DNA from 2 places in the Ensifer sp. B1-9 genome. Region 1 is predicted to be linked to the other one. Evidence: predicted binding sites of a transcription regulator. Region 1 holds the regulator's gene; the other holds the start of a gene.
What was found. The regulator PhoB, encoded in region 1, activates phosphate uptake and scavenging genes when phosphate is short. The targets are predictions, from matches to a motif close to TGTCATNNANCTGTCAT.
Positions count from the first base shown of each region.

Region 2: ACQ5BM_RS12840 (DUF1045 domain-containing protein) is a predicted target of PhoB. The motif match lies at 2,494-2,510, and genes of this name have one in related genera.

Region 1 is NZ_JBCHVG010000007.1:371,277-375,148, forward strand. Features, by position in the region: gene ACQ5BM_RS15690 (aspartate aminotransferase family protein) at 1-577, opposite strand, end outside; gene ACQ5BM_RS15695 (GcrA family cell cycle regulator) at 999-1,520, shown strand; gene phoB (phosphate regulon transcriptional regulator PhoB) at 1,589-2,272, opposite strand; gene phoU (phosphate signaling complex protein PhoU) at 2,475-3,188, opposite strand; gene pstB (phosphate ABC transporter ATP-binding protein PstB) at 3,239-3,872, opposite strand, start outside.
Region 2 is NZ_JBCHVG010000006.1:177,894-181,765, reverse strand. Features, by position in the region: gene phnE (phosphonate ABC transporter, permease protein PhnE) at 1-940, shown strand, start outside; gene phnE (phosphonate ABC transporter, permease protein PhnE) at 950-2,467, shown strand; gene ACQ5BM_RS12840 (DUF1045 domain-containing protein) at 2,595-3,302, shown strand; gene ACQ5BM_RS12835 (alpha-D-ribose 1-methylphosphonate 5-triphosphate diphosphatase) at 3,304-3,872, shown strand, end outside.

The DNA.
Region 1 (3,872 bases):
GGCGAATGCCGCCCTCGCCCTGGATCGGCTCGATCAGGATCGCGGCGGTCTCTTCGGTGATCGCATTCTTGACGGCAGCGAGGTCGCCGAACGGAACCTGGTAGAAGCCCGGGGCCTTTGGTCCGAAACCTTCGATGTACTTCTGCTGGCCCCCGGCGGCGATCGTCGCGATCGTGCGGCCGTGGAAGGCGCCCTCGAAGGTGATGACGTGAAACTTCTCCGGCTGGCCCTTGGCGAAGTGATAGCGCCGCGCCGTCTTGATCGCGCATTCCAGCGCTTCCGCACCGGAATTGGTAAAGAAGACCCGATCGGCGAAAGTGACGGCAGCCAGGCGGCGGCCAAGGCTTTCCTGCCCCGGAACTTCGTAAAGGTTGGAAAGGTGCCAGACCTTCTCGGCCTGCGCCTTCAGCGCCTCGACGAGATGCGGATGCGCGTGGCCGAGCGAGTTCACGGCAACGCCGGCGGCGAAATCGAGGTAACGCGAGCCGTCTTCGGCGATCAACCAGACGCCCTCTCCTCGCTCGAAACGCAACGGCGCGCGCATGTAGGTATCGTAAAGCGGCGTGGTTGCAGTCATGCGAGGCTCTCCTTCACTCCAATCGGCATCGGTACCGCAGCTTCATGCGGCCCGATAAAAATCAAAAATGCCGCCTTTCGGCGGCGCAGGCACTATTCCCATTTCGCACCGCAATGTCAACAAAACCAAGCCTTGCAGCGCGATGGCGAGACCCGTTTCCCTGCGACGAAAAAATCGGCCGGAAGGGCTTGCAAAAATGCAACGCTGATCGAGCAAGTTGGGGAAAACTACGAATTCGATTCGGCGTGATTCCCCGGACTCTTGCCACGGAGTCCAGCGGTCAGTACGTTAACATTCAATTACTAGACGCGTGCGGCGGACCTAGTCACCAAAAGAGTTATCGCGTTTGCAACCTCGGGGTTCAGCCGGGGTGCGGTGAGGGATTCTGCCATCCCCAACGCTGAGAACGGAGAGTGCAGAGATGAACTGGACTGACGAGCGGGTGGAGAAACTGAAGAAGCTTTGGTCCGAGGGCCTGAGCGCAAGCCAGATCGCGGCGCAGCTCGGCGGCGTCAGCCGTAACGCTGTCATCGGCAAGGTTCACCGCCTGAGCCTTCCCGGACGCGCCAAGGCTGGCGGCAGCGCCACGGCGGCGGCCCGCCCGAAGCGGCCGACCTCGGCCCCGCGTGCTCCGAACTACGCCTCGCGCGTTTCGACCCGCACCGTTGCCCGTCCGTCCGGCGCCACCGTTCTCAAGGAAGAGATCGAAGTCGATCTCGTGGCCGAGCAGAATTTCAGCATCAGCACGGACGTGGTCGTGCCGATGTCGCGCCGCCTTGAGCTGACCCAGCTCACCGAACGCACCTGCAAGTGGCCGATCGGCGATCCGCTGAAGGAAGAATTCCACTTCTGCGGCAATGACTCGCCGGAGTCCTCGCCCTATTGCAATTTCCATGCACGGCTTGCCTACCAGCCGTCGGCCGAACGTCGGCGGATGCGCTGAGGCTCCGCACCGGAACAAAAGAAAAGGGGCTGAGCGGCCCCTTTTTTATTGCCTGCTGTTGGTCCCTCTCAGCTTTCGAGCGAGTAGCCGGCGCCGCGGACCGTGCGAATGACGTCCGGCATGGTCGAGAAGTTCAACGCCTTGCGCAGGCGGCCGACATGCACGTCGACGGTCCTTTCGTCGACATAGATGTCGTGACCCCAGACGCCATCCAGCAACTGCGAGCGCGAGAAGACCCGGCCCGGAGAGGACATCAGGAACTCGAGCAGTCGGAATTCCGTCGGTCCCAGGCGAACCTCGCGGCTGCGGCGATGGACGCGATGGGTTTCCCTGTCGAGCTCGATGTCGCCGCAGCGCAGCAGCGTCGAGAGCACTTCAGGCTTCGCCCGGCGAAGCATCGCCTTGACGCGAGCCATCAGTTCCGGCGTCGAGAAGGGTTTGACCACATAGTCGTCTGCGCCGGTCGCGAGACCGCGAACGCGCTCGCTTTCCTCGCCGCGCGCCGTCAGCATGATGATCGGCAGCCGCTCCGTCTCCGGGCGCTGGCGCAGCCGACGGCAAAGCTCGATGCCGGAGACGCCGGGCAGCATCCAGTCGAGGATCAGCAGGTCGGGCAGGCGTTCCTGGAGCCGGATCTCCGCCTCGTCACCCCTGAGGATCGTATCGACGTCGAAGCCTTCCGCTTCCAGATTGTAACGCAGCAGGACGCTCAGCGCCTCTTCGTCTTCGACCACGGCGATTTTTGGCAACATCAGGTAACGTCTCCTTACCGCGAGCGCCGTGCGGCTCCAGTGGCCGGGCCGGCGCTCAGACACTCTAAATCTGGAGCATTTCCGCGTTTTTCAAAGGCGGTGCGAAAGCCGCATGCTTCAGATACAGGAATTCGGGGCCGCGACCGGAGCCGCGACCAGGTGATATTCAGGGGGCATGCATTGCGAACGGCGCGTCTAACGCTCAGTCGTTGACCGAGCCCAACGTCGACGTATTGTCATCCTTCGGACGCTCGCCTTCCGGCTGGGCACCCGTTGCCATGTAATAGATCGTCTCGGCGATATTGGTCGCGTGGTCGCCGATGCGCTCGATGTTCTTGGCACAGAACAGAAGATGCGTGCAGGGCGTGATGTTGCGCGGGTCTTCCATCATGTAGGTCAGCAGCTCGCGGAACAGCGAGGTGTAGATCGCATCGATCTCCTCGTCCCGCTCGCGAATGCTGTTGGCCTTTTCCGGCGAACGCGAGGCATAGACGTCGAGTACTTCCTTGAGCTGCACCAGGGCGAGCTCGGCGAGGTGCTCGAGACCGCGGGCAAGCTTGCGCGGGATGCCGGAACCGGCGACCGCGATCACGCGCTTGGCGGTGTTCTTGCCGAGGTCGCCGACACGCTCCAGGTCGGAGGCGATGCGGATCGACCCCATGATCTCGCGAAGGTCGGCGGCGACCGGCTGGCGCTTGGCGATCGTGACGATCGCCTTCTCGCCGATCTGGCGCTCGGCATCGTCGAGAATGGTGTCGTCCGAGATCACCTTCTGCGCCAGAGCCAGGTCGGAATTGACCAGGGCGCGAACGGATTCAGCGACCATCTGCTCGGCGAGACCGCCCATTTCCGAGATGCGGCGCGTCAGGTACTTCAGTTCTTCGTCATAGGCGGACATGATATGCATGGACATGATCGTCGATCCTTGCGGGCGCTTTCCAGTTACTGTTGCAGCCGTCATTGGCCTCAGCCGAAGCGGCCCATGATGTAATCCTGGGTGCGCTGGTCATCCGGATTGGTGAACATCTTGTCGGTGTCGTTCTCCTCGACGAGATTGCCGAGGTGGAACATGGCGGTGCGTTGCGACACGCGGGCTGCCTGCTGCATCGAGTGGGTCACGATGACGATCGTGAAGTTCGTGCGCAGTTCGTGGATGAGCTCCTCGACCTTGGCCGTCGCGATCGGGTCGAGTGCCGAACAGGGCTCGTCCATCAGGATGACTTCCGGGCTGACGGCAACGGCGCGCGCGATGCAAAGGCGCTGCTGCTGGCCACCGGAAAGGCCGGTGCCCGGTTCATGCAGGCGATCCTTCACTTCATTGAACAGGCCGGCCTTCTGCAGGCTGGTTTCGACGATCTCGTCAAAATCCGCCTTGGTGCGGGCAAGCCCGTGGATGCGTGGACCGTAGGCGACGTTGTCGTAGATCGACTTCGGGAACGGGTTCGGTTTCTGGAAGACCATGCCGACGCGGGCGCGCAGCTCGACCACATCGATGGTCGGATCGTAGATGTCGTCCTCATCGAGCGTGATCTTGCCGGTGACGCGGCAGTTCTCGATGGTGTCGTTCATACGGTTCAGCGTGCGCAGGAAGGTCGACTTG
Region 2 (3,872 bases), on a different contig from region 1:
GCATCTGAGCGACAACGGCGCCGTCATCGAGCGCCATTGGCAGGAACTCAGTTCCCGCCGCCGTCTCTATTCCTGGCTCGGCTTCGGCCTTCTCTTCCTGACGCTCTCGGGCTCGCTCTGGTTCGCCAACGATTCCAACGCCGGCAAGTTCTTCGATCGCCTGCCGCATTTCTTCGACTTCGTCGGCGATCTCGCACCGCGCGACGGCCTGGAAATATTCCGCGCCATGTTCGACCTGCCCTCGCCCTATGACGACGGCAGCTTCAAGTACAACTACCCCGAAGGCCGGCTGTACCTGACCGACAGTTTCTACATCCCCGAATATGTCCACAAGATGCTGGAGACCGTGAACATCGCGATCTTCTCGACCGTCATCGGCACGGCGCTCGGCTTCGTGCTCTGCTTCCTTGCCGCACGCAACCTGATGCCCAATCCGTGGATACGCGGCGCGGTTCGCCGCTTCATGGAGATCCTGCGCGCCTTTCCGGAGGTGGTGATTGCCGGCTTCTTCCTGGCGATCCTCTCGCTCGGGCCCATTCCCGCGATCGCCGCGGTCTCGATCCACACGATCGGCGCGCTCGGCAAGCTTTTTTACGAAGTGGTCGAAAACGCCGACATGAAACCGGACGAGGGCCTGCGGGCTGCCGGCGGCAACTGGATCGAGCGCGTCTGGTTCGGCATGGTGCCGCAGGTGCTGCCCAACTTCACCAGCTATTTCCTGTTGCGGCTTGAAATCAACGTGCGCGCCTCGACCATCATCGGCGCCGTTGGTGGCGGTGGCATCGGTGAGCTTTTGCGCCTTTCGATCGGCCAGGGCCACCAGGCCAAGACGCTGGCGATCGTCATCTTGCTGTTCGCGACCATTTTCGCCGTCGACCAGTTTTCCGCTTGGCTTCGCCGCCGCCTTGTCGGCGAGCAAGCATTCCAGCTTGCCCAATAGGTGCGCGCCATGACCACGACCACACGACTGAGCCCGATGGAGATGGACGCGATCGCGACCCGCCATCCCGAGCTGCTGAAATCCTCCACCACCAAGCGGGTACGCACGGTAGCGATCGCCGGCGGCGTCATCGTTTACCTCGTCTTCAGTTGGTGGTTCTTCTCGATCGGCCAGGTGCTCGGCAACGCCAATTGGGGCATCGCCGGCACCTACCTCGCCGACTGGGTTTCTTACGAAGTGCGTCCGCAAATCCACATCGCTTCGGACCGGACGATGAGCCTCAACTATCAGCGCAATTCGCCGCTTGGCCCCAATCCCAAGCCGGACTGGGTGGAACTCGACAAGGAGACGGTGACGCGCCGCGTTGAAATTCCGGCGTCGACGGCGCAGGCAGCCAAACCGAAAGCAAACTCGTCCTTCAGTTTCATGGCGCCCGGTTCGGCCCTTGGCGGCGGCTCGACGGCCGCGACGCAGAACCGCGTCGAAACCCGCACGGAAGAGGTGCTGACGCGGGTCGTCGTGACCTACGACCGCTCGACCAAGATCGAGATCGCCGACGGTCTGGTGAAGGCGACCCATGGCGGCGAGACGCTGACGATGGCCGTCGACGGCACGGACACGGTCACACCGCAAGGCGTTTTGCCGTCCTGGGCGACGCAGAAGCGTCCCGGCGAGAAGATCGTTCTGGCTTTTGGCGCCACCGGGTGGGCCGAAGTCGAAGGCGACGAGGTCTCCGTGCGCAATCGGTTCTTCGGTTGGGCGAATTTCCTCTTCGACACCAACTCGCCCTTCTTCGGCAAAAGCTATGGCGAGGTTGCCTCGCTGATCGCCTCCGGCGAGCGCATCGATCCGGCCCGCTCGAACCTTTCGCTTGCCTGGAACAACATTCTCTATAATGCCGAATGGCAACATCTGGATGTGTGGACGAAGCTGCTGCAGACGGTCGTCATGGCCTTCGTCGGCACGCTCTTTGCCTCGCTGATCGCCTTCCCCCTTTGCTTCCTGGCCGCCCGCAACATCACGCCGAACTTCATGGCCAATCAGTTGGCCAAGCGCTTCTTCGACTTCCTGCGGTCGGTCGACATGTTCATCTGGGCGCTGTTCTTCACCCGCGCCTTCGGCCCCGGACCGCTTGCCGGTATCTCGGCGATTTTCTTCACCGACACCGGCACGCTGGGCAAGCTTTATTCCGAGGCGCTGGAGAACATCGACGACAAGCAGCGCGAGGGCGTCAAGTCGGTGGGTGCCGCGCCGCTCGCCGTGCAGCGCTTCGGCGTGTTGCCGCAGGTGCTGCCGGTCTTTGCCAGCCAGGCGCTCTATTTCTGGGAATCGAACACCCGTTCGGCGACCATCATCGGCGCCGTCGGCGCGGGCGGTATCGGCCTCAAGCTCTGGGAAGCGATGCGCACCAATTCCGATTGGGAAAATGTCGCCTACATGGTGCTTCTGATCTTGCTGGTTGTCTTTATTTTCGACAGCATCTCGAACGCGTGCCGTTCGCGCCTGATGGGGCGCAAGGCACATTGACGACAGCCAGGCATTTGCGCGCCCGCCATCATGATGTTGTCATGGAAATCGGTTAGCTGCGCATCGCATCCCGCAAACTATCGACCCGCCGCCCTGGCGGGCCGGTCGCTACAAGAAAGTGAAGACCGTGCGTTATGCAATCTACTTCGCGCCGCCGGCGGACGACCGGCTGTCGCAGGTCGCGTCCCGTTGGCTTGGCCGTGATGCCTTCACCGGCCAGGATCTCGATACCCCGCCGGTCGCGGGCCTCGACAAGGATACGCAGCGCGCGCTGACAGCCGACCCGCGGCGCTACGGTTTCCATGGCACGCTGAAGGCTCCGTTCGAGCTTGCGGAAGACCGCGACGAGGAAGAATTGCTCAGCATCTTCGAATGCTTCGCGGCCGACCTCGATCCCTTCGAAATCCCTGAAATCGTCCTTTTCCAGCTCGGTCCGTTCTTTGCCCTTGTGCCGTCCGCCCCTTGCGCCGAACTGCAGGATCTGGCCGAAGATGCCGTTCATCGCTTCGACCCGTTCCGTGCCCCCCTGTCGGAGGCGGACTTTGCCCGGCGCAAGCCGGAGAGCCTCCCGGAGCGCCAAAGGCGCTACTTGAGGGAATGGGGCTATCCCTATGTATTCGAAGAATTTCAGTTCCATCTGACCTTGACCGGTCCCGTGCCCTCCGAAGCGAGCAGCGTCATGCGCTCTGTCCTCGAAACCACCTTTGCCGAGCACATCGGAAAGCCACTTCACGTAACGTCAGTCGCACTCTTCGTCGAACCGGAGCGCGGCGCCCCCTTTACTGTCCGCTCGCTGCTGCCGCTTGGCAGCGACACCCAACGAAAGATTGCATGAGATGAGCAAAGAACAGGTTCTAACCAATGCCCGCATCGTTCTGGAGGATAGTGTCCTCGACGGTTCGGTGCTGATCCGCGACGGCAAGATTGCCGATATTTCCAAGGGAACGGTTACCGGCGGCGAGGACTTCGAAGGCGACTATCTGATCCCCGGCCTCATTGAACTGCACACCGATCACCTCGAAGCCCACTATTCGCCGCGCCCGGGCGTACGCTGGCTGAAGATCGCAGCGATTCAGGCGCATGACGCACAGGTCGTCACCTCCGGCATTACCACGGTGTTCGACTGCCTGCGTCTCGGTTCCGACGAAGACGGCGGCTTCCAGAAGGGCGAGATGCGCAGCATGGCCGATGCCCTGGCGCAGGCGAAGGAAGAAGGCCGGTTGCGCGCCGATCACCTGATCCATCTGCGCTGCGAAGTGTCCACCTCCGACGTGCTCGACCACTACGAGGACTTCCAGAACGATCCGCAGGTCAAGCTCGTCTCGCTGATGGACCACGCGCCCGGTCAGCGCCAGTTCCAGACGATGGACCAGTACACGCTCTACTACAAATCCAAGCGCGGCCT